2 regions of the Streptomyces sp. NPDC051921 genome follow, and region 2 is predicted to be linked to the other one. Evidence: riboswitches for the same ligand, from Rfam matches in the RefSeq annotation. Region 2 holds a riboswitch; the other holds the start of a gene.
The links. Region 2 has a riboswitch for glycine ahead of gcvT (glycine cleavage system aminomethyltransferase GcvT). Riboswitches for the same ligand answer to the same signal wherever they lie in the genome.
Positions count from the first base shown of each region.

Region 1: another riboswitch for glycine. It lies ahead of gcvP (aminomethyl-transferring glycine dehydrogenase); the one in region 2 lies ahead of gcvT (glycine cleavage system aminomethyltransferase GcvT).

Region 1 covers NZ_JBFAXU010000041.1:30,529-41,620, forward strand. The annotation lists gene AB0M16_RS35255 (hypothetical protein) at 446-1,066, shown strand; gene AB0M16_RS35260 (DUF5999 family protein) at 1,369-1,575, shown strand; gene gcvP (aminomethyl-transferring glycine dehydrogenase) at 1,658-4,543, opposite strand; glycine riboswitch at 4,723-4,822, opposite strand; gene AB0M16_RS35270 (PRC-barrel domain-containing protein) at 4,937-5,308, shown strand; gene AB0M16_RS35275 (DNA polymerase IV) at 5,418-6,809, opposite strand; gene AB0M16_RS35280 (MerR family transcriptional regulator) at 6,850-7,473, opposite strand; gene AB0M16_RS35285 (bifunctional nuclease family protein) at 7,683-8,156, opposite strand; gene AB0M16_RS35290 (MerR family transcriptional regulator) at 8,210-8,956, opposite strand; gene AB0M16_RS35295 (FHA domain-containing protein) at 8,985-9,911, opposite strand; gene AB0M16_RS35300 (DUF881 domain-containing protein) at 9,994-10,764, opposite strand.
Region 2 covers NZ_JBFAXU010000002.1:61,410-72,501, reverse strand. The annotation lists gene AB0M16_RS03025 (GNAT family N-acetyltransferase) at 1-358, opposite strand, end outside; gene AB0M16_RS03020 (EF-hand domain-containing protein) at 433-648, shown strand; gene AB0M16_RS03015 (hypothetical protein) at 890-2,452, shown strand; gene AB0M16_RS03010 (hypothetical protein) at 2,449-3,093, shown strand; gene AB0M16_RS03005 (L-serine ammonia-lyase) at 3,152-4,522, opposite strand; gene glyA (serine hydroxymethyltransferase) at 4,687-5,946, opposite strand; gene gcvH (glycine cleavage system protein GcvH) at 5,971-6,348, opposite strand; gene gcvT (glycine cleavage system aminomethyltransferase GcvT) at 6,461-7,585, opposite strand; glycine riboswitch at 7,744-7,843, opposite strand; gene AB0M16_RS02985 (AAA family ATPase) at 7,998-8,672, shown strand; gene AB0M16_RS02980 (enhanced serine sensitivity protein SseB) at 8,772-9,509, shown strand; gene AB0M16_RS02975 (enhanced serine sensitivity protein SseB C-terminal domain-containing protein) at 9,612-10,403, shown strand; gene AB0M16_RS02970 (ABC transporter permease) at 10,727-11,092, shown strand, end outside.

The DNA of each region.
Region 1 (11,092 bases), on a different contig from region 2:
CGAGCGTCACGGACGATGATGCCCAGCCCACTGATCGACAACGCCTGCGAAACCGAGGTGTGGGCGGATAGTCTGGACCGGCTTTCTCCAGGGGCAGTCCCCGAGGGCATCGGTCAATCGACATATACCAATGTCATATTGTCCCGTGGGGTGGGGGTGAGATTCGGCCGACCGACCCTCCACGGAAAGTGCAGGCAGACGTTCCGGTGGACGCTCGCATTCCACAGAATCTCCTGGGAAATACGACCGGATGACGCCTTGTCAGGAATATAGGGGCCGTCTACCGGAAACACTGTGTGAACACGTGTCGTATAAACTCCGCGCACGAGGCAGAGTGTTGGCGCACGGCCATGCACCCATGGCCCCCCTCTCTGGCCCCGTCGCTGACAGCGCCGTCGTACCTGCCCACGCGTCACCGTGTCTCCTGAGTGAGAGGCGACCCATCATGCTCCGACCCTCCCCGGCCCCCGCGCCGGCTCTCCGCAGTGTCCTCGCGGCCCTCGGCTCGCCCTCGGCGGTCCGTGAACCCCGCACCCCGGCCCTGCGGGCCGCACAGGGACCGCTGAGCCCCGAACTCCCCCTGCCCGTGCACGTCCTCGCGCTGCCCAGCAGTCCTGGCGCCCCCGGAGCGGCGGCCGCGACAGGGCAGCAGCCACCCCGCACCCGGCTGGCCGGCTGGCGCTTCCTGATCAGGAACGGGGACCGTGCGATCGCCGCCGGCGACACGATGCTCACCCCCGACGGCTGGTCCTTCTCGCACTTCTTCGAGGGCCCCTACGTCACCGCCACCGAGCGGGCCCTGATGCAGGCCGAGGCGCTGGTCACCCCGTACCAGCCGCGGCTGCTCTCCGTACCGGAGCTGTACATGCTGACCCTCTGGCTGCACAGCGACACGGGGGCGGACGGCGCCACCACCGAGCCCGGACCGGACGACCTCCTGGTCCCGCTCGCCCCCGCGCCGCCCGGAATCGCCGCCGACCGCGCGTACCGGGTCTCCGACCTCCTGCCGGTGATCGGTCTGCGGCTCGCCCCGCCGCCGCTGCTCGGCTCCCCGGCACCCGCTTGATCCACCGCACCCGCGTGCGCCCCGGGACCGGATCGGCCCCGGGGCGCACGGCTGTCCGAGCGGGGTCCCGTTCGGACTAGCCCGCTGGGACCACCCCGAACCCCCCGAAGAGATGGTGCAGTTGACCTGAACCGCCCCTGCGGGTGATGCGTCTTCCCGGGAGAGGACGAGCTGCCGCGAAATACCTGCGGAACGCCGTCCGTGAGGCAAGACTGGGACCGGAACCGAACCGACCGACGGGGGCGGCCATGCCTACGAAGAGCCGCAGGACATCCACCACGACGCAGCGAAAGAATCCACCCATGTGCCAGCACCAGCCTGCCTGTCCCACCGCCGACTCCGCCGACCGGGAGGCCGCCCGACTCGTGGCGCACCACCCGGAGCAGGGCTGGAGCCTGCTGTGCAACGGGGTCCTGCTCTTCGAGGACACCGGTGAGCTGCTGCCGGACGGGCAGATCATCGCCCCGCACCGCCCGCTGACGGCGGCCCGGGTGACGACGGCGGCCTGACGGAACGTCGCCGCGGGGCACGAGGAACGCCGAGGGCCGGCCCGGAGAGATCTCCGAACCGGCCCTCACGTCATGCCTGGACTCAGTTGTCGTACTCGTCCAGCGGCGGGCAGGAGCAGACCAGGTTGCGGTCGCCGAAGGCCCCGTCGATACGGCGCACCGGCGGCCAGTACTTGTCCGCGGTCGAGACGCCGGCCGGGAAGACGGCCTCCTCGCGGGTGTACGCGTGGTTCCACTCGCCGCCGAGCGCCGCCGCGGTGTGCGGGGCGTTGCGCAGCGGGTTGTCGTCGGCGGGCCACTCACCGGAGCCGACCTTCTCGATCTCGCCGCGGATGGCGATCATCGCGTCGCAGAAGCGGTCGATCTCGCCGAGGTCCTCGGACTCGGTGGGCTCGATCATCAGCGTGCCGGCAACCGGGAACGACATCGTCGGGGCGTGGAAGCCGTAGTCGATCAGGCGCTTGGCGATGTCGTCGACGCTGACACCGGTCTCCTTCGAGAGCGGGCGCAGGTCGATGATGCACTCGTGCGCGACCAGGTCGCCGGGGCCCGTGTACAGCACCGGGTAGTGCGGCTCGAGGCGCTTGGCGATGTAGTTGGCGCCGAGCACGGCCACCTGGGTGGCGCGCTTGAGGCCCTCGCCGCCCATCAGGCGCACGTACGACCACGAGATCGGCAGGATGCCCGCGGAGCCCCACGGAGCGGCCGAGATCGGACCGACGCCGGTCTCGGGCCCGGCCGTCGGCTGCAGCGGGTGGTTCGGCAGGTACGGGGCGAGGTGCGCGCGGACCGCGACCGGACCGACGCCGGGGCCGCCGCCGCCGTGCGGGATGCAGAAGGTCTTGTGCAGGTTCAGGTGCGAGACGTCGCCGCCGAAGTGGCCCGGCTTGGCGAGGCCGACCAGGGCGTTCAGGTTGGCGCCGTCGACGTACACCTGGCCGCCGGCCTCGTGCACGGCCGCGCAGATGTCGGCGACGTGCTCCTCGAACACACCGTGCGTGGACGGGTAGGTGATCATCAGCACGGCGAGCTCGTCGCGGTGCTGCTCGATCTTGGCACGCAGGTCCTCGACGTCGACCTCGCCGTCGTCCGCCGTCTTGACGACGACGACCTTCATGCCGGCCATCACCGCGGAGGCGGCGTTGGTGCCGTGCGCGGAGGACGGGATGAGGCAGACGGTGCGCTGCAGGTCGCCGTTGGCGCGGTGGTAGGCGCGGACGGCGAGCAGACCGGCCAGCTCGCCCTGGGAGCCGGCGTTCGGCTGGATCGACACCTTGTCGTAGCCGGTGACCTCGGCGAGGCGCTCCTCCAGCTCGGTGATGAGCGTGAGGTAGCCCTGCGCCTGCTCGACCGGCGCGAACGGGTGGATCTGACCGAACTCGGGCCAGGTCACCGGCTCCATCTCGGTGGTCGCGTTCAGCTTCATGGTGCAGGAGCCGAGCGGGATCATGCCGCGGTCGAGCGCGTAGTCGCGGTCGGCCAGCTTGCGCAGGTAGCGCAGCATCGAGGTCTCGGAGCGGTGCGCGTGGAAGACCGGGTGGGTCAGGTACGCGTCGGTGCGCAGCGCGTCACCGGGCAGCCCGTCCTCGGTGACGGCGTCGAGGGCCTCGATGTCGGCGGTCACGCCGAACGCGGACCAGACCGCGGCCAGCTGGGCGCGCGTGGTGGTCTCGTCGCAGGAGGCGGACACGTGGTCGGCGTCGACGCGGTAGAGGTTGACACCGGCCTCGCGGGCGGCGGCGACGACCTCGTCGGCGCGGCCCTGGACGCGGGCGGTGAGGGTGTCGAAGAAGGCGCCCTGGGTGAGCTCGACGCCCCCGGCGCGCAGCCCGGCGGCGAGGACGGCGGCGTAGCGGTGGGTCCGCTGCGCGATCCCCTTCAGCCCCTCGGGGCCGTGGTAGACGGCGTACATGCCGGCCATGACGGCGAGCAGCACCTGAGCGGTACAGATGTTGCTGGTGGCCTTCTCGCGGCGGATGTGCTGCTCGCGGGTCTGCAGGGCCAGGCGGTAGGCCTTGTTGCCGTCGGAGTCGACGGAGACGCCGACGAGGCGGCCGGGCAGGGAGCGGGCGTGCTTGTCCTGGACGGCCATGTAGCCGGCGTGCGGACCGCCGAAGCCCATCGGCACACCGAAGCGCTGGGTGGTGCCGACGGCGATGTCGGCGCCGAGCGAGCCGGGCGAGGCGAGCAGCGTCAGGGCGAGCAGGTCGGCGGCGACGGTGACGACGGCACCGAGCTCGTGGGCCTGGTCGATGACCGGCTTGATGTCACGGATGGCACCGGAGGCACCCGGGTACTGGAGCAGCACACCGAAGACGCCGCGCTCGGCGATCTCGGCGGGGATGCCGGCGCTCAGGTCGGCGACGACGACCTCGACGCCGGTCGGCTCGGCGCGGGTCTCGATGACGGCGATGGTCTGCGGCAGCGCGTCGGCGTCGATCAGGTAGACACCGTTCTTGACCTTGCCCACGCGCCGGGAGAGCGCCATGGCCTCGGCGGCGGCGGTGCCCTCGTCGAGGAGGGAGGCGCCCGAGGTGGGCAGGCCGGTCAGGTCGGCGACCATGGTCTGGAAGTTGAGCAGCGCCTCCAGACGGCCCTGGGAGATCTCCGGCTGGTACGGCGTGTAGGCCGTGTACCAGGCCGGGTTCTCCATGACGTTCCGCAGGATGACCGGCGGCGTGAAGGTCCCGTAGTAGCCGAGCCCGATCATCGGAGCGAGCACCTGGTTGCGGTCGGCCAGCGCGCGCAGCTCTGCGAGCACCTCGGCCTCGGTGCGGGCCGCCGGGAGCGCCAGGGCCTCGGCGTTCTTGATGACGTCCGGAACGGCGGCGGCCGTGAGCTCGTCGAGGGAGCCGTAACCGACCTGGGCGAGCATCTTGGCCCGCGCCTCGGCGTCGGGTCCGATGTGCCGCTGCTCGAAGGGAATACCCTGCTCGAGCTCGGAGAGCGGAATGCGGTTGGCGGTCATGTACGGGGGCCTCCTGGTCGTCACGACCTGCGAGGGGCACCACGGCGCGGGTGCCCGGACGGCCTCCCCCTCTGTCATCCAAACCTGAGAGCTTCACCGGCCCCGCCTCGCGGTGGGCCGGCTTTCACCGTCGGTGAGAGCGGATCGCCGTCGACGCCCGCCCTGCTTTCCAGAGTGACCTCGTCCGCGCGGTACAGGGGCCTGAGAGATTCCGGGGAGGATTTGCTCCTTCGGCGCCTCCGTGAGGATTCCTCCGGAGGACTCTCCCGCGCGGGGTCGACAGCCACAGCCAGCCTACCAGCGCCGTTCCTTCTTCCATCGCTCAAGTGGCCGACATCCCAGATGTGCACTTTCGTAGTGCTTGTAGAGCAGTTGCGACCAGTTGGAGGGACCGTGCAGACCGACATCGATCCGCGCAGCCTGATCGGCCGCAAGGCGTTCGACCGGAACGGACACAAGATCGGCACCGTGGACGAGGTGTACCTGGACGACGCGACGGGAGTCCCCGAATGGGCCGCCGTACGCACCGGCCTGTTCAGCCGGGACGCCTTCGTCCCCCTGGAGCCGAGCGACTTCGTGAACGACGCCCTCCACATCCCGTACGACCGCGCCCTCATCAAGGACGCCCCCGACTTCGGCGTGGGACGCCACCTCTCCCCGGAACAGGAGCTCCAGCTCTACCGCCACTACAGCATGGCCCTCCCGCCACCGCCCCAGGACACCCCCAGGGACTTCGGTCGCCTGGCGGGCCAGGAGGACATCTAGCCGAGCAGTGCCAGGGCCAAGCCCTTCGGGTCACACCAGTCCGAGCCCGGCATGCCCCGGACGGAGCCCGGCATGGCGGCACGGAGCCCTGCACGGCCCGGGGGCGGCACTAGGCCGCCGCCCCCGTCTCCCCGCCCGGGACCAGCGGCAACGGGTCCGACGGCGACAGGTCCGGGTCGTCGACCGGGAACGTCCGGACACGGCCCGGCGCGGACGTCGGCTCCTCGAAGCGGACGGTGACCCGCCCGAGGCCGCTGCCCTGCACCCACCCGGCCCCGTACACCGCGTGCCGCACGTCGTGCCCGGCGGCCCAGCGTCGCTCGGCGGTCTCCGTGGCCGTCGGGGGCGCCGGCGCGGCGGCGACGTCGGGCTCCTCCGGGCCCGCCGGTCCGGTGGCCTCCCCCTCGCCCCCGAGCGCCGCCTCCCGCGCCTCCGCCTGCGCGAACAGGTCTTCCTGGGTGTAGTCCGCGAGCCCGCTCACCCCGACGCCGAGCAGCCGCACCCCGCCCGTCGTGTCCACCAGCTCCAGCAACCGCCCGGCGGCCTCGCGCACCACCACCGGGTCGTCCGTCGGCCCCCGCAGCGTCTCGGACCGCGTCAGCGTCGAGAAGTCGTACCGCCGCACCTTCAGGACGATCGTCCGCCCCGAGTGGCCCGAGCCGCGCAACCGCGCGACGCACCGCTCCGCGAGCCGCTCCACCTCCAGCCGGATCCGCAGCCGGTCGTGCAGGTCCACGTCGAAGGTGTCCTCGACCGACACCGACTTGGCGTCCCTCTCGGCCACCACGGGCCGGTCGTCGTGCCCCAGGGCCATCTGGTGCAGGGAGGACCCGTGCGCGCGCCCCAGGAGCCGTACGAGCTCGTCCTCCCCCGCTTCCACCACGTCCGTCACGGTCACGATCCCGGCCCGCCGCAGGTGCTCCCCCGTGGCCGGGCCGATCCCGGGGATGATCCGCACCGAACGGGGCCCCAGCAGCTCGCGCTCCGTCCCCGGCTCGATGAGCACGAGCCCGTCCGGCTTGGCCTCCTCGGAGGCGATCTTCGCCAACATCTTCGACCCGGCGAGCCCGACCGACCCGGTCAGCCCGGTCGTGGCCAGGATGTCCCGGCGCAGCCTCTCCCCCGCCGCCCGCGCGCTCGCGCTGTCGTCGGCCACGCCCCCGGCCTCCAGGTCGACGAAGGCCTCGTCCAGGCTGAGCGGCTCGACGAGCGGCGAGAGCCGGCCGAGCAGCTCCATGACCTGCCCGCTGATCGCCCGGTAGAAGGTGAAGCGCGGCACCAGATAGGCCGCGTTCGGCGCGAGGCGGCGCGCCTGTCCCATCGGCATCGCGGAGTGCACACCGAAGCGGCGCGCCTCGTACGACGCGGTGGCGACCACTCCGCGCGGCCCGAGGCCGCCCACGACCACGGGTTTTCCCCGCAGGCTGGGCTTCGACGCCTGCTCGGCGGCGGCGAAGAAGGCATCCATGTCGAGATGGAGGATCGTGGGCGCGGCTCTCACACGTCCGATGCTGCCCTACGGCACTGACAATCGGCGGCGATCAGACCGCGCGGTCCCTGCGCCGCCGCGCCAGCTCGTCCGCCGGGTTGTGCCCGATCAACGTCTCTCCGGTGTCCACGCGCTCACCGTGCAGCTGCGACAGCGCCGCCTCGACGTCCCGCCACACCACGCCCACGGCGATCCCGAAGACGCCCTGGCCGCCCTGGAGCAGGTCGACGACCTCGTCCGGCGACGAGCACTCGTAGACGGTGGCACCGTCGCTCATGAGCGTCATCCGCTCCAGATCGCGGAAGCCACGGGCCCGCAGGTGCTGCACGGCGGCCCGGATGTTCTGCAGCGCGACCCCGGTGTCGAGGAAACGCTTGACGATCTTGAGAACGACGACGTCACGGAAACTGTAAAGCCGCTGCGTCCCGGAGCCGTACGCGGGCCGCACGCTCGGCTCGACCAGACCCGTGCGCGCCCAGTAGTCCAGTTGGCGGTACGTGATGCCGGCCGCCGCGCAGGCCGTGGGTCCGCGGTAGCCGACGGCGTCCGACCCCACGTCCGAACCCGCGCTCGCGTCCGCACCGAGGTCGCCCACACTGCCGTGAAGCGGATACGGGCCACTCTCCCCGGGGGCACGCCCCAGGAAGCCCCCTGCCGTACCGTCGCCGCTGCTCATCACGCCGACCCTCCGTCCTTGACCTGCCCACACGAAGGTAGGCAGTCACTCGGGGTGCGTCAACGATCGCCACACTCGGCACGCCGAGTGATAATCACCCTGAGAGTGGTTTCCCGTATCCCACTCCGGGGAACGGCTACTCGAATGCTCCGAGGGCACCGCCAGGCGCCGCCCGACCACGGGCGGCCCGGCGACCACCGACCGCCGGCCTACTGGTTGCTGGTCCCGAAGTCCTCCGGGGAGATCTGGTCGAGGAACTCGCGGAACTTCTCCACCTCGTCCTCCTGCTCGTCCGGAATCGCGATCCCCGCGTCGTCGAGCACACCGTCACTGCCGTAGATCGGCGATCCCGTGCGCAGCGCCAGCGCTATCGCGTCGGACGGCCGAGCGCTCACCTCGACGCCGCTGGCGAAGACCAGCTCGGCGTAGAAGACCCCGTCACGCAGATCCGTGATGCGGACTTCGGTGAGCTCCTGCCCCACGGCCTCGAGCACGTCCTTGAAGAGGTCGTGCGTCAGCGGCCTGGCCGGGGCCATGCCCTGCTGGGCGAAGGCGATCGCGGTCGCCTCCCCCGGTCCGATCCAGATGGGGAGGTACCGGTCGCCTCCCACTTCACGCAGGAGCACGATCGGCTGGTTGGAGGGCATTTCCACCCGGACACCCACAACGTCGAGCTCGTTCACACAGCAACCCTAGGACGTGCCCGACCGGTTTGGGTAGTCGGGCCGTCCGGAGATCACTGCAGACGGAGTCCGAGCGCGGTCTGGACCAGTGCCGCGTGGAGCCGCACGGAGAGTCCGGCGAGCTCTTTGGCGGTGGCCTCCGCATGGGCCCTGGTCTGCGGATTCCGGTGCCGGCGCAGCGGTGCCACCATCTGCTCGACCAGGCCGGCCTCCCGGTCCGCCGCGGCCTTGACGGCCCGCAGGTGCCGGGGTTCCAGACCGAATCTCCCCAGATCCGCCACCAGCTTGGCGACGGTCACGGTCTCGGCGTCGTAGCCCCCGCCGTCCGCCTGGCCGATCAGCCCGTAGGACTCCCATTCGGCGAGCTCCGACTCGGTGACCTCCGCCGCGGCCAGCAGCTCGGCCCGGCCGAGCCGGGCCGCCGTGGGCCGGTCGCCGCCGTCCGTGTCCCAGGCCCCGTCGAGCAGGTCGCGCTGGGGGCTCGGCGCGGGCAGGGCGACCTGCTCACCCCGGGCAAGGGCGTCCAGGTGCTCACGGATGACCTTGAGCGGGAGGTAGTGGTCCCGCTGCATCCGCAGGATCTGGGCGAGCCGCTCCACGTCCTGCGGGCTGAACTTCCGGTACCCGGAGGCCGTCCGCCGGGGCTCCACGAGCCCCTCGGCCTCCAGGAACCGGATCTTGGAGATGGTCACTTCGGGAAACTCGTCGCGCAGCTGGCTCAGCACCGTGCCGATGCTGACCAGTGCGTCGCCCGCGGCGGCGGTGCCGAGGCCGGCACCGCCCGTCGGTGTACGCAGCATGGACCTTCCCTGAAGGTTCTCCGGGGCGTCACACGCCCCGCTGGCTCGCGAAGAACACGAGCCGGTACTTGCCGATCTGCACCTCGTCACCGTTGGAGAGCACGACCGAGTCGATCGGCTCACGGTTGACGTAGGTGCCGTTGAGGCTGCCGACGTCCGACACCGTGAAGGTGCCGTCCTGCTGGCGCCGGAACTCCACGTGGCGACGCGACACGGTCACGTCGTCGAGGAAGATGTCGCTCTGCGGGTGGCGGCCGGCCGTGGTCAGCTCGCCGTCCAGCAGGAAGCGGCTGCCCGAGTTCGGACCGCGGCGCACGATGAGCAGCGCGGCGCCGACGGGCAGCGCCTCCACGGCCGCGAGGGCCTCGGGCGAGAGCGACGGGATCTGGCCGGTGACCTCGGCGTCGTAGGCCTCGAGCCCCGAGATGGAGATCGTCGAGGTCGTCTCGGAAGCACGCTCCGGCACGACTCCGCCCCGCAGCGGCGCGCCGCAGTGGGAGCAGAACCGGCTGTCCGCCGTATTACGGTGACCGCACCTCGTACACACCGGCATGGACGCGTCCTCCTGCCGCGGCTGCCCCGCGGAGGTCTGGGTCGCATACGGATCGGGGGCGAACCCTCCACCCGTACTTGAGGTTGATGGTTCTCCGAAACCTATGCGCGCGGCACCGGCAGGGTCAACAGAGGACGCGCCCGGAATGTCGCCACCCTGGCCGGCGACCTCGTCACGGAAGAGCGGGCGCTCGGCGCCCTGTTCCTCACTCTGGGCGTGGCGCGGCGCGCGGTGCTTGGCGTTGCCGCCGTCCTCGCGTCCGCTCTTGCCGAACAACTTCGAAAACAACTTCACGGGCGATTCCCCTTGACCGAAACAGACCCGCCCGTGGGGCAGGACGAACCCTGACTGAACACACCTGCCGACCCGGACATCTTCACAACGTCCGTAGCCACTCGACAGTTTCCACCACGCACCACCCTTGTGGTGCGGCGACCCCCCGCAAGGTCATGCCCTTGCCGCGTGACCGTCATCCAGTCCCGCCTCACTGCGAGGACGACTGAGCGTAGTCAGGCCGCTTCGCAGGCCGCAAGGCGTCGACGACGATCTTCCCGGAACGCTGCACCGTGGCCGTGGCCTGCTCCTTCTCCAGTGTCTGGACGACGCCGCCGGGGATGTTGAGCGCGGGCTCGAGATCCTCCGGCTTGCCGATGACCTTGAAGACGTACGGAGCGGTCACTTGCGTTCCATCGATGCGCATATCGCGTCCGCTGCCCGAGAAATAGCTGTCCGCCACCACGCGCACGTCGTTCACCTGGATCGCCTCCGCACCGGCCGCGCGCAGCTCCTGGATGGCGTCGAGCAGCATGTCCGACTCGATGGAGCCGGACGGATCCGTGATCGTGAGCGTGATCCCGGGGCCCTCGGCGGCGACCGTACCGGCCAGGATGCCGAGCTGCCGCTCCTTCTCCTGGGTCTGCTTGCGCGCCTCCTCGGCCTGGTCGGAGCTGGACTCCAGCTCCGACTGCTGCTTCTCCAGACGGGTCTTCTCGTCCTCAAGGCGCTGGGTGCGGTCGTCGAGCTCGTCGAGGATCCGCACCAGGTCCTCCTGGCGCGCGCCCCGCAGCGCACTGTTGTCGCTCGTCGACCGGACCTGGATCGCGAGCCCGAGACCGAGCACGAACAGCAGCAGCGCGACGACGAGTTGAGCCCTGCTCACCCGCGGCGGCCACAGACTGGCGGCCAACCGCTGCCGCCCGGAGCCACCGGACTCGGCCTTCGGCGCGGCAGCCTGCGGGGGCGCGGGCTGAGGCACCGGCTGCGGCTGCGGCCGCCCGTGGGCCTGCGGTTGGGGCCGCCCGGGAGGCTGGGGCCGACCCGGCTGCGGCTGACCCTGCTGCGGCCGGTCCTGCGGACGAGGTCCCGGCTGCCCCGGTCCCGGGGGCTGCTGCCCCTGCGGCCGGAACTGCGGCTGCGGCTGCCCTTGAGGCCGAGGCCCGCCCTGCCCGTGCGGCACGGGCCGGGACTGTCCCGGCTGCGGACCCTGCGGCTGCGGCTGCTGCCCCTGCGGGGCAGCCTGTGGGCGCCCCGGCCCCGGAGGCCGCTGCCCCTGCGGGGGCCGACCCGGCCCCTGCGGCTCGGGC
Region 2 (11,092 bases):
GCGCCACCCGCGGATGCTCCTGATCCGCGATCTCCCGCAGCTCGATCCCCGGCTCGCCCGGCAGGGCCTCCGCGACCGTCATCAGGTCGACCGTGTTCACGTACCGCCCCGTGCGCGCCATCAGCGCCGCGTGGAACCGCGGGGTCATGCTCGCCACCAGCGGATCCGTCGACGCCGCCGCCAGCTCGGCCCGGATCCACTCCGGGTCCTCGTCCAGGAACACCACCGAGTGCGCGGTGAACGACAGCACCCCCGCGTCCCGCCCGTTCGGCTGCGGGACGATCGTCGTCGAACCGTCCGGCGGAGGGAACGCCCCGCCCGCAACCGCCGCCAGTATCCGTGCCACCTCGCTGCTCATACCGCCATCATCCGTCATGAGCGCGCCCGCTAATCTGACCCCCGACATCGAAGCACCATGAAGGGGCGGAAGCAGTGGCGGACATCGAATCGGCGCGCACGGCATTCAACAAGTTCGACGTGGACGGGGACGGCTTCATCACGGCCTCCGAGTACAAGCACGTCATGGCCGAGATGGGCGACTTCCACGTGACCGAGACCGTCGCCGAGGCGCTCATCAAGCAGCGCGACAGCAACGGCGACGGCGTCCTCTCCTGGGACGAGTTCTGGGCCCACCTCAACAAGGCCTGAGCCCTTCCCGGGGCACGGGTGGGCGGAACCGTACGACCACGCGTACGTACGTGAGCCGCCGCCCGCCCGGCCCCCGGTGACGGTGACGAGGTGACGCTCCGCGTCCCCTCCGCCTCCCCTCCGCGTGCCCGACCGTCCTTCCGGCGCTGTGTACGGGGTCCGCGGCCCGTGGGTGCCGGCTACTCTCCGTGACGAGGCGTGCCGAGCGAGCGAAGTTCCGTGCGGGGGAGGAAAATGGGGAGTGACCCCCACCCCCTCCCTCACCCTCATGTTCACTGCCCTGCGGCTGGTGCGTCGATTGCTGACGGCGGTGCTTCTGAGCGCGGCGATCAGCGTGGCACCGGTCGTCTTCCCTTCCCTGACGGCGCTGTTGCCGCAGGCGGCGGCGGCCTCCATCACCCTGGAACCGCCCAAGGGGCCGCCCGGCAAGTACGTGACGATCTACGGGTCCTTCCCGGCGTGCGGGACGGCGACCGTCACCTTCGACGCGGCCGGTCTCGGGGGCGCCGTGTTCGACCCGGACTCGAAGAAGCTCGACGGTTCCTTCACGGTCCCGAAGGACGCCCAGCCGGGCTCGCACCAGGTCACGGTGACCTGCCAGCCCCAGGGGACACACGCCTCGGCCCCCTTCACGGTGACCGGCCAGTCGGGCGGTGGCAGCACTCCCCCCTTTGCGGCGGACCCGACGCTCAAGCTCGTCCCCGACCACGGAGCGGTCGGCGACGCGTTCGACGCCCAGGGTTCGGGCTTCGCGTGCTCCCCCCAGACCGTCGACCTCTCCGTGGTCGACGGGCCCTCCCTCGGCTCCGGGATCCCCGTGAAGCAGGACGGCTCCTTCTCCTACCGGTCGACCGTCAAGGAGGGCACCGAACCGGGCACCTACACCCTCCGGGCCGCCTGCAGCGCTGACGCGAGCATCTACGCCGACGCCCCCTTCGTCGTCGAGAAGCCGACGCACACCGCGAACCCGGCGCTCGCCCTCAGCAAGGAGAAGGGCGCCGTGGGGGACACCGTCCAGGCGAAGGGCACCGGGTTCACCTGCCCGGACGTCCGCCTCCAGTGGGACGAGGAGAAGCAGCTCGCCACCGCGGCCGTCGACAGCGGCGGCACCTTCGCCGCCCAGTTCACCGTCCCGGACGGCTCGGAGGAGGGCGCGCGCACGGTGCGGGCGGTGTGCACCACTCCTCCGGACCAGTACGCCGACGCCCCGTTCACGGTCACGCCGAAGGGCGGTGGGACCGACAACGGCGGTACGGACAACGGCGGGACCGACAACGGCGGTACGGACAACGGTGGGACGGACAACGGCGGTACGGACGACGGTGGGACGGACAACGGCGGTACGGACGACGGTGGGACGGACAACGGCGGTACGGACGACGGTGGGACCGACAACGGTGGCACGGACGACGGCGGGACCGACAACGGCGGTACGGACAACGGTGGCACCGACAACGGCGGTACGGACAACGGTGGCACCGACAACGGCGGTACGGACAACGGCGGCACCGACAACGGCGGTGGCGGCGGTGGCAGCGGTGGTTCCGCCACCCCGGTCGGTGTGGTCGTCGGATCCACCTCCGGCCTCGCGTTCGCTCTCGCCGCCGCCGCGCTCGTGTACTTCGGGCGGCTGCACCGTGGGCCCCGCTGGGTGCACAAGCACGTGAGCACCGCGCTGCGGCCCGCGACCGGTGCGACGGAGCTGACCGAGGACCGGGCGCCCGGTGAGCCCCCCACCCACACCACCCGGCTCGACCCGCACCCGGACCCCGGCCGGCAGACCCTCGACGAGGAGGAGCGATGACCACGACCGCGCCCCCCATGCCACCGACGACCGTCCGTTCGTTCCTGCTGGGGCCGGAGGAGGGCCTCGACGGCCCGCTGCGGGCCCACGGCACGACGGGGCCGCTGCTCGCCCCGGTGCGCGGCCGGACGACGCGTGCCGCCGACCGGGCCGTCGAGCACGAGCTGGCGACGGTCGTGGACGACTTCCTGGGGCTCGATCTGCTCGACCTCGCGACCGGCGGCTGGCGTGGACACTCCGCCCTGAAGGCCGCCGCACGCCGCACCCGGGACCTGCCCGGCAGCGAGGAGGTCGTGGCGCTCGCGCGCCACCGGATCACCTCCACGCACCGGCCCACCGTCGACGTCTACGTCGACGGGGCGAAGCTCGGCACCCTGGAGGTGGAGCTGGGCCTGGTCCTCTGGGTCTCCGGGCTCGTCTGCGTGGTCCGCGACGCCTGCCTGACCGGGGTGCGCTCGGGGGACTGCGCGGTGGACGCGAGCCTGGCGGTCCAGGGCGCGACGCTCGCCGAGCGCAAGGGCGGCCGGCTCGACCTGCCCGGCCTCTTCGCGCCCCGCGGCCCCGTGCCCCTGCTGAGGGACGAGCCGAGGCCTCAGCAGGCCCCGACCGTCCCGGGGACCGGGTTCCGCGATCAGTGGTGATCAGCGGTGATCAGCGGCAGTCGATCAGTGGGGACGACCACTGATCGGCAGGGGCCGATCAGCACTCGATGATGTTCACCGCGAGGCCGCCACGCGCGGTCTCCTTGTACTTCACGCTCATGTCCGCCCCGGTGTCCTTCATGGTCTTGATGACCTTGTCGAGGGAGACCAGGTGGCTGCCGTCGCCGCGCATGGACATCTTCGCGGCCGTGACGGCCTTGACCGCCGCCATGCCGTTGCGCTCGATGCACGGGATCTGGACCAGGCCGCCGACGGGGTCGCAGGTCAGGCCCAGGTTGTGCTCCATGCCGATCTCGGCGGCGTTCTCGACCTGCTCCGGGCTGCCGCCCAGGACCTCGGCGAGGGCGCCGGCCGCCATGGAGCAGGCGGAGCCGACCTCGCCCTGGCAGCCGACCTCGGCGCCCGAGATGGAGGCGTTCTCCTTGAAGAGCATGCCGATCGCGCCGGCGGCGAGGAGGAAGCGGACCACACCGTCCTCGTCGGCACCCGGCACGAAGTTCATGTAGTAGTGCAGGACCGCGGGGATGATGCCGGCGGCGCCGTTCGTCGGGGCGGTGACCACCCGGCCGCCCGCCGCGTTCTCCTCGTTCACGGCCATCGCGTAGAGGGTGATCCACTCCATCGCGTGCGCGGCCGGATCGCCCTCGGAGCGCAGCTTGCGGGCCGAGGTGGCGGCACGGCGGCGGACCTTGAGGCCGCCCGGCAGGATGCCCTCGCGGGCCATGCCGCGGGAGACGCAGGCCTGCATGACCCGCCAGATCTCCAGGAGGCCCGTGCGGATCTCCTCCTCGGTGCGCCAGGCCTTCTCGTTCTCCAGCATCAGCGAGGAGATCGACAGGCCGGTCTCCTTGGTGAGGCGGAGCAGCTCGTCACCGGTGCGGAAGGGGTACTTCAGGACCGTGTCGTCAGGCACGATCGGGTTCTCTCCGGCCACCGCGTCCTCGTCCACGACGAAGCCGCCGCCGACCGAGTAGTAGGTCTTCTCCAGGACGAGCGCGCCCTCGGCGTCGTACGCGAAGACCGTCATGCCGTTGGCGTGGTAGGGCAGCGCCTTGCGGCGGTGCAGGATCAGGTCGTCGTCGAACGAGAACGGGATCTCGTGGGCGCCGAGCAGGTTGATCCGCCCGCTCTCCTTGATCCGCTCGAACTCGTCGTCGGCGGTCTCCACGTCCACCGTGCGCGGCGAGTGGCCCTCCAGGCCGAGCAGGACGGCCTTCGGGGTGCCGTGCCCGTGGCCGGTCGCGCCGAGCGAGCCGTACAGCTCCGCCCGTATGGCGGCCGTGTGGGCGAGCAGGCCCTCGTTCTTCAGCCGGCGGGCGAACATGCGGGCCGCGCGCATCGGGCCCACCGTGTGGGAGCTCGACGGACCGATGCCGATCGAGAACAGGTCGAAGACCGAGATGGCCACGGGGACTCCTTGTGGGGCTAGACGCCGTTGTCTGCCGGGGTGGTGCAGAACAGCAGGAAGAGCGGGTCGGGCGGCAAAGGGGTGGGGCACCGCGCTCACTGTCCAGTGTGCGCGGTGCCCCGGAGCTTTCGTACGAACGAGCGCTGGAACTAAAGCGTACGAAATTACTTCAGGCCGGGGTACAGCGGGTGCTTCTCGGCGAGTGCCGTCACCCGGGCCTTCAGGGCCTCGGCGTCGAAACCGGGCTTCAGCGTCTCGGCGATGACGTCGGCGACCTCGCGGAAGTCCTCGGCCCGGAAGCCGCGGGTGGCGAGGGCCGGCGTGCCGATGCGCAGGCCGGAGGTGACCATCGGCGGGCGCGGGTCGTTCGGAACGGCGTTCCGGTTGACCGTGATGCCCACCTCGTGGAGGCGGTCCTCGGCCTGCTGGCCGTCGAGCTCCGAGTTCCGCAGGTCGACGAGGAGCAGGTGCACGTCGGTGCCGCCGGAGAGGACCGAGACGCCGTGCTGCGTGACGTCGTCCTGGACCAGGCGCTCGGCGATGATCTTCGCGCCCTCCAGGGTGCGCTCCTGGCGCTCCTTGAACTCCTCCGAGGCCGCGACCTTGAAGGAGACGGCCTTGGCCGCGATCACGTGCTCCAGCGGGCCGCCCTGGAAGCCGGGGAAGACCGAGGAGTTCAGCTTCTTGGCGAACTCCTTCTTCGCCAGGATGATGCCGCCGCGCGGGCCGCCGAGCGTCTTGTGCGTGGTGGAGGTGACCACGTCCGCGTACTCGACCGGGTTCGGGTGCAGACCCGCGGCGACCAGGCCCGCGAAGTGGGCCATGTCGACCCACAGGTAGGCCTCGACCTCGTCGGCGATCCGGCGGAACTCGGCGAAGTCCAGCTGGCGCGGGTAGGCCGACCAGCCCGCGATGATCACCTTCGGGCGGTGCTCCTTGGCGAGGCGCTCGACCTCGGCCATGTCGACCAGACCGGCCTCGTCCACGTGGTACGCGACCACGTTGAACTGCTTGCCGGAGAAGTTCAGCCGCATGCCGTGGGTGAGGTGGCCGCCGTGCGCCAGGTCCAGGCCGAGGATCGTGTCGCCGGGCTGGGCGATCGCGAACAGGGCGGCCTGGTTGGCGGAGGCGCCGGAGTGGGGCTGCACGTTGGCGTACTCGGCGCCGAACAGGTCCTTGATCCGGTCGATCGCGATCTGCTCGGCCACGTCGACGTGCTCGCAGCCGCCGTAGTAGCGGCGGCCCGGGTAGCCCTCGGCGTACTTGTTGGTGAGGACCGAGCCCTGGGCCTCCATGACCGCGACCGGAGCGAAGTTCTCCGAGGCGATCATCTCGAGGGTGGACTGCTGGCGGCGGAGCTCGGCGTCGACGGCGGCGGCGACGTCCGGGTCCAGCTCGTGGAGAGGGGTGTTCAGAAGCGACATGAATCGATCCCTTGGGGGTCTCGGTTAGCCGGCGGTGAAGGCGGTGTACTCGTCGGCGGAGAGCAGGTCGTCCTGCTCGGCCGTGAGGCGCACCTTGAACAGCCAGCCGCCCTCGAACGGAGCGGAGTTCACCAGCGACGGGTCGTCCACGACGTCCTGGTTCGCCTCGACGACCTCACCGGTCACCGGGGAGTACAGCTCGCTCACGGACTTGGTCGACTCCAGCTCGCCACACTCCTCGCCCGCGGTCACGGTGGCGCCGACCTCGGGGAGCTGGACGTACACGATGTCGCCGAGGGCGTTGGCCGCGTGCTCGGTGATGCCGACCGTGGCGACGCCGTCCTCGACGGCCGACAGCCACTCGTGCTCCTTGCTGTAACGCAGCTGCTGGGGGTTGCTCATGAGCTGATTCTCCTGGATCGGGGGAGTGCTGATGTACGGGGGTCTTGCGGGGTGAGACGTGTCCTGAGACGAATGCGTCACGTCCGGCGCCGACGGGGCCGGCGCCCCATGATCACTTCTGGCGCTTGTAGAACGGCAGCGCCACGACCTCGTACGGCTCGTGGGCGCCGCGGATGTCCACGCCGACGCCCTCGGTGCCCGGAGCGGCGAAAGCGGCGTCCACGTAGGCCATGGCGATCGGCTTGCCCAGGGTCGGGGACGGTGCGCCGGAGGTGATCTCGCCGATGACCTCGCCGTTCGCGACGACGGACATGCCGGCGCGCGGCACCCGGCGGCCCTCGGCGACCAGGCCGACCAGCTTGCGCGGCGGGGCGGCCTCGGCGCGCTCGGCGGCCTTCTCCAGCGCCTCGCGGCCGACGAAACGGCCCTCGTTCGTGGTCTTCTCGAACTTCACGACCCGGCCCAGGCCCGCGTCGAAGGGGGTGAGCGCGGTCGTCAGCTCGTGGCCGTACAGCGGCATGCCCGCCTCCAGGCGGAGCGTGTCGCGGCAGGACAGGCCGCACGGGATGAGGCCGACGCCCGCACCCGCCTCGGTCAGCGCCTGCCACACGCCCTCGGCGTGCTCCGGCTTGAGGAAGAGCTCGAAGCCGTCCTCGCCGGTGTAGCCCGTGCGGGCGATCAGGGCGGGGACGCCGGCGACGGTGCCGGGCAGGCCCGCGTAGTACTTCAGACCGTCCAGGTCGGCGTCCGTGAGCGACTTCAGGATGCCGGGGGACTCGGGGCCCTGGACGGCGATGAGCGCGTAGGCGTCGCGGTCGTCGCGGACCTCGGCGTCGAAGCCGGCGGCGCGCTCGGTCAGGGCGTCGAGGACGACCTGCGCGTTGGAGGCGTTGGCGACGACCATGTACTCGGTCTCGCCGAGGCGGTAGACGATCAGGTCGTCCAGGATGCCGCCGTCCTCCTGGCAGATCATCGTGTAGCGGGCGCGGCCGTTGCCCACGGTGGAGATGTTGCCGACGAGGGCGTAGTCCAGGAGGTCCACGGCCTGCGGGCCCGTGACGGTGATCTCGCCCATGTGGGAGAGGTCGAAGAGGCCGGCCTTGGTGCGGACGGCGTTGTGCTCGTCGCGCTCGCTGGCGTAGCGCAGCGGCATGTCCCAGCCGGCGAAGTCGGTCATGGTCGCGCCCAGCGAACGATGCAGCGCATCGAGGGCGGTCAGACGGGGGGCAGTGCTCATGGGGTGGCTCCCGGGTCCCAGGGCGTGCAGGGCACGACGTGCATGACGGTGAGGACGATCCTCCCCATCTGTCATGGAACCTGAGAGGTTCACCGAGGGCATCCTCGGCTTGCACCTTGGGTGGGGACGCGACAGGGCGACCCGCTTTTCAGATCTGCCTCATCCACGCGGTACGGGGCCTGAGAGATTCAAGGGAGGTGCTTGCTCCTTCGGCGCCCGGGCGCACAGGGTGCCCCGGAACTCTCCCGCGCGGATTCGAGCGGCCGGTATGCGGTTGTGGGCGCTCGTGCGAGCGCCTGGCGCGCTCATCATTGCACGGCGGGTCCGCGCGGCAAATCGCTTGCGTCTCATTACCGTTTCTTTACACTTCGTGGGCAAGGGTCTCAAAAGAGCCCGACGGGGGGAGCATGCGATGACGGTCCAGCGCACCAGCGCCTACGCCACGAGCGCGGGGATACCGGTCCAGCACGCCGGAGCCCGGGCCCGCGCCCGCAGCCGCCGCCGCGCGCGGCTGCTCAGGGACCTGCGCGAGCGCGGCGGACGCAGCCCCCGGGTGCTCAGCTTCGCGGCCGGCGACGTGGTGGTCGTCTCCGGGCTGCCCGGGGCCGGCAAGTCGACCCTCATGAGCCGCGCCGCCGAGGGGCGAGCCGTCGACTCGCAGGACACCCGGGAGCGCTGGGAGGCCCGGCTGCCCCGCTTCGTGCCCTACGCCGCCTACCGCCCCCTGGCCCGCCTCGCCCACTACGCGGGCCTCCGCCGCGCCCTGCGCTCCGGCGCCGGCGTCGTCGTGCACGACTGCGGCACCCAGTCCTGGGTGCGCGGCTGGCTCGCCCGCGAGGCCCGCCGGCGCGGGGTCGCGCTGCACCTGATCCTGCTCGACGTCGACCCCGAGACCGCCCGGGCCGGCCAGCGGGAGCGGGGCCGGGGCGTCTCCGGCTACGCCTTCGCCCGGCACCGCCGCGCCGTCGCGCGCCTGGTGCGCACCGCCGAGGCCGGCGCCCTGCCGCCCGGCTGCGCCTCGGTCACCCTGCTCGACCGGGACGCCGCCGACACCCTGCGGAGCATCGGATTCCGCGACGTGTCCTGAACCACTCCCATGCCTTCTCGCGTCCTTTTCGGTCACGGAGGCGCCGAGCCGCCGTTAAGGTGCTGACCGCACCGAGTGCCGGAAGGGGACGACAGAACCGTGGACGTGACGTGGCCGGGCAATGAGCTCGAGGAAGTACTGGCCGCCTCCCTCGGCAACCCCTCCGCCGGCGGGCGGCTGGTCGAGGTCCTCGGCCGCAGCCCCGTCTGGGTGCCCCTGCCCAACGGCGGCGGCCCCGACAGCCCCGAGCTCGACCTGCCCACCCTGGAGATCGACGGCTACCCGTACGTGCCGGTCTTCAGCTCCGAGCAGCAGTTCCTCGCCATCGCCGGCGAGCGCATGTCGTACACCGTCGCCCCCGCCCGCGACTTCGCCCGCGGCCTGCCCCCGCAGCTCGGCATCGCCGTGAACCCCGGCGGCACCGTCGGCGTCCCGCTGCCCCCGCCCGCCGTCGCCGAGCTCTGCAGGTCCGGCCGCACCGCCCTCGACGGGCCCGCCGGCGGCGGCCGCGTGCGCCTCTTCGAGCCCGACTGGCAGGACGACCCGGTCGACTTCCTCGCCGCCGCCTCCGCCGAGTTCGAGGCCACCGGCGTCGTCGCCACCGCCCGCCGCACCCTGGCCAGCGTCGAGGGCACCGAACCCGCCCTCTTCGTCGGCGTCCAGCTCACCGGCCCCGAGGCCGACCGCAACGCGCCGCTCGACGCACTCGGCCGCGCCCTCGGCAGGGTCGAGGTCGCCTGGCCGGTCAACCTCATCCTGCTCGACGTGGCCCAGGACCCGGTCGGCGACTGGATGCTGGAGAAGGTACGCCCCTTCTTCCAGCGCGCCGCCGTGTGACGGCCCCCCTGTTTAAGCTGAACTGATTCAGAAGCTCCGGAGGCGATCGGCCTCGGGGGCGATCCAGACCGGGTGACGGAAGAAAGAGGGGCGGGACCCACGGTGAGCGCGTCAGGCACCGCTGCGGCCGGAAAGGTCGAGCACATGCTGCGCCAGGTGGCGCCCGGGCGCCACGACGCCTACGAGGAGCTGCTGCACGCCCTCACCGGCGGCGAGGTCTGGATGCTCCTCTGGCAGGGCAACCCCGGCTCGCCCGAAGCCCAGTACGGGAACATGGAGGTCGACGGCTACGGCTACGCCCCCTGTGTCACCTCCGCCCAGGAGCTGTCCGCCTCCGGCTGGAACCGCGCCCACGAGGTCGTGTCCGGCCTGGACATCGCCCGCGCCCTCTTTCCCGACCGCTGGGGCATCTGGCTCAATCCGCACGCCCCCGGCGGCGGCGTCGGCATCCCCTGGGCCGATCTGCGCCGCATCGCCACCGGGCTGGGCCGGATGCCGGCCGGGCCCCTGCGGCTCTCCGAGCCCGCCGTCGAGATCCCGCAGTTCTACGCCCTGCTCACGCAGAACGCCCACCGCACCCCGGCCGTCCGCTCGCTGCGCCGGGCCTGGGTGCAGCCCGCGCTCGGCTCCCCGTACCTGGCCATCGGTCTCGACCTGTACGACTCCTCGCCGGCCTCCGTCGAGGCGGTCCGGGCGATGATGCACCGCACGGTCGCCACCGTCCCCGACGGCCTGCCCGTCTCCACGGTCGCCATGTCCGACACGTACGACCCGGTCGCGATGTGGCTGCAGGCGCACGCGCGCCCCTTCTACGACCGCGACGCGCACGCCGGTCCGGCGGCCCCGCCCGCCCCCGGCTACGGCTACCCCCCGGCCGCGCCCCGCACGTACTGAAACGTCCCTTTCCGGCCTTCCTGTCGCCCCAATTCTCGCCCGCGCGACAGCACTTGGGCCGGATGTCCGATCTGGTCGAATAGCGGCCGAGATGGTCCGCTCACGCGCTCGCGACGTCCGGATAACGGAAGACAACGCACCGCATCACGTTTGAGCAAACATTCCCCGCGAGGTCTGGCGGGTGATCGCGAGCCCATTGAAGACTCCCCGGAACACCAGGCGTTCGGCCCCTCAGGGCCGGTGCCCAGCAGTTGTTCCACCGAGCCGCTACCCGCGGCGGGCAAGGGCCGGCGACCCGGCGGCCGAGAGGGGTCCTCACCACGATGACGGCACCACTGCACGAGACGAGTGCGGCTGAATCCGCCGCCGCCGTCGACGCCGTGCCCGACGCGCCGGCCAAGGCGATCGAGGGCCGTTCCCCCTGGCAGATCGCGTGGGCCAGGCTCAAGCGCGACAAGCTCGCCCTCGCGGGCGCGTTCGTCGTCGTCTTCCTGATCCTGGTGGCGATCTTCGCCCCGGTCATCGTCGGTCTCCTCGGCCACCCGCCGGACGAGTTCCACGAGGACCAGATCGACCCGCTCTTCGGCACCCCGATCGGTTCCTGGGGCGGCGTGAGCTCCGACTTCCTCTTCGGGGTCGAGCCGGTCAACGGCCGCGACGTCTTCAGCCGCATCGTCTACGGTGCCCGG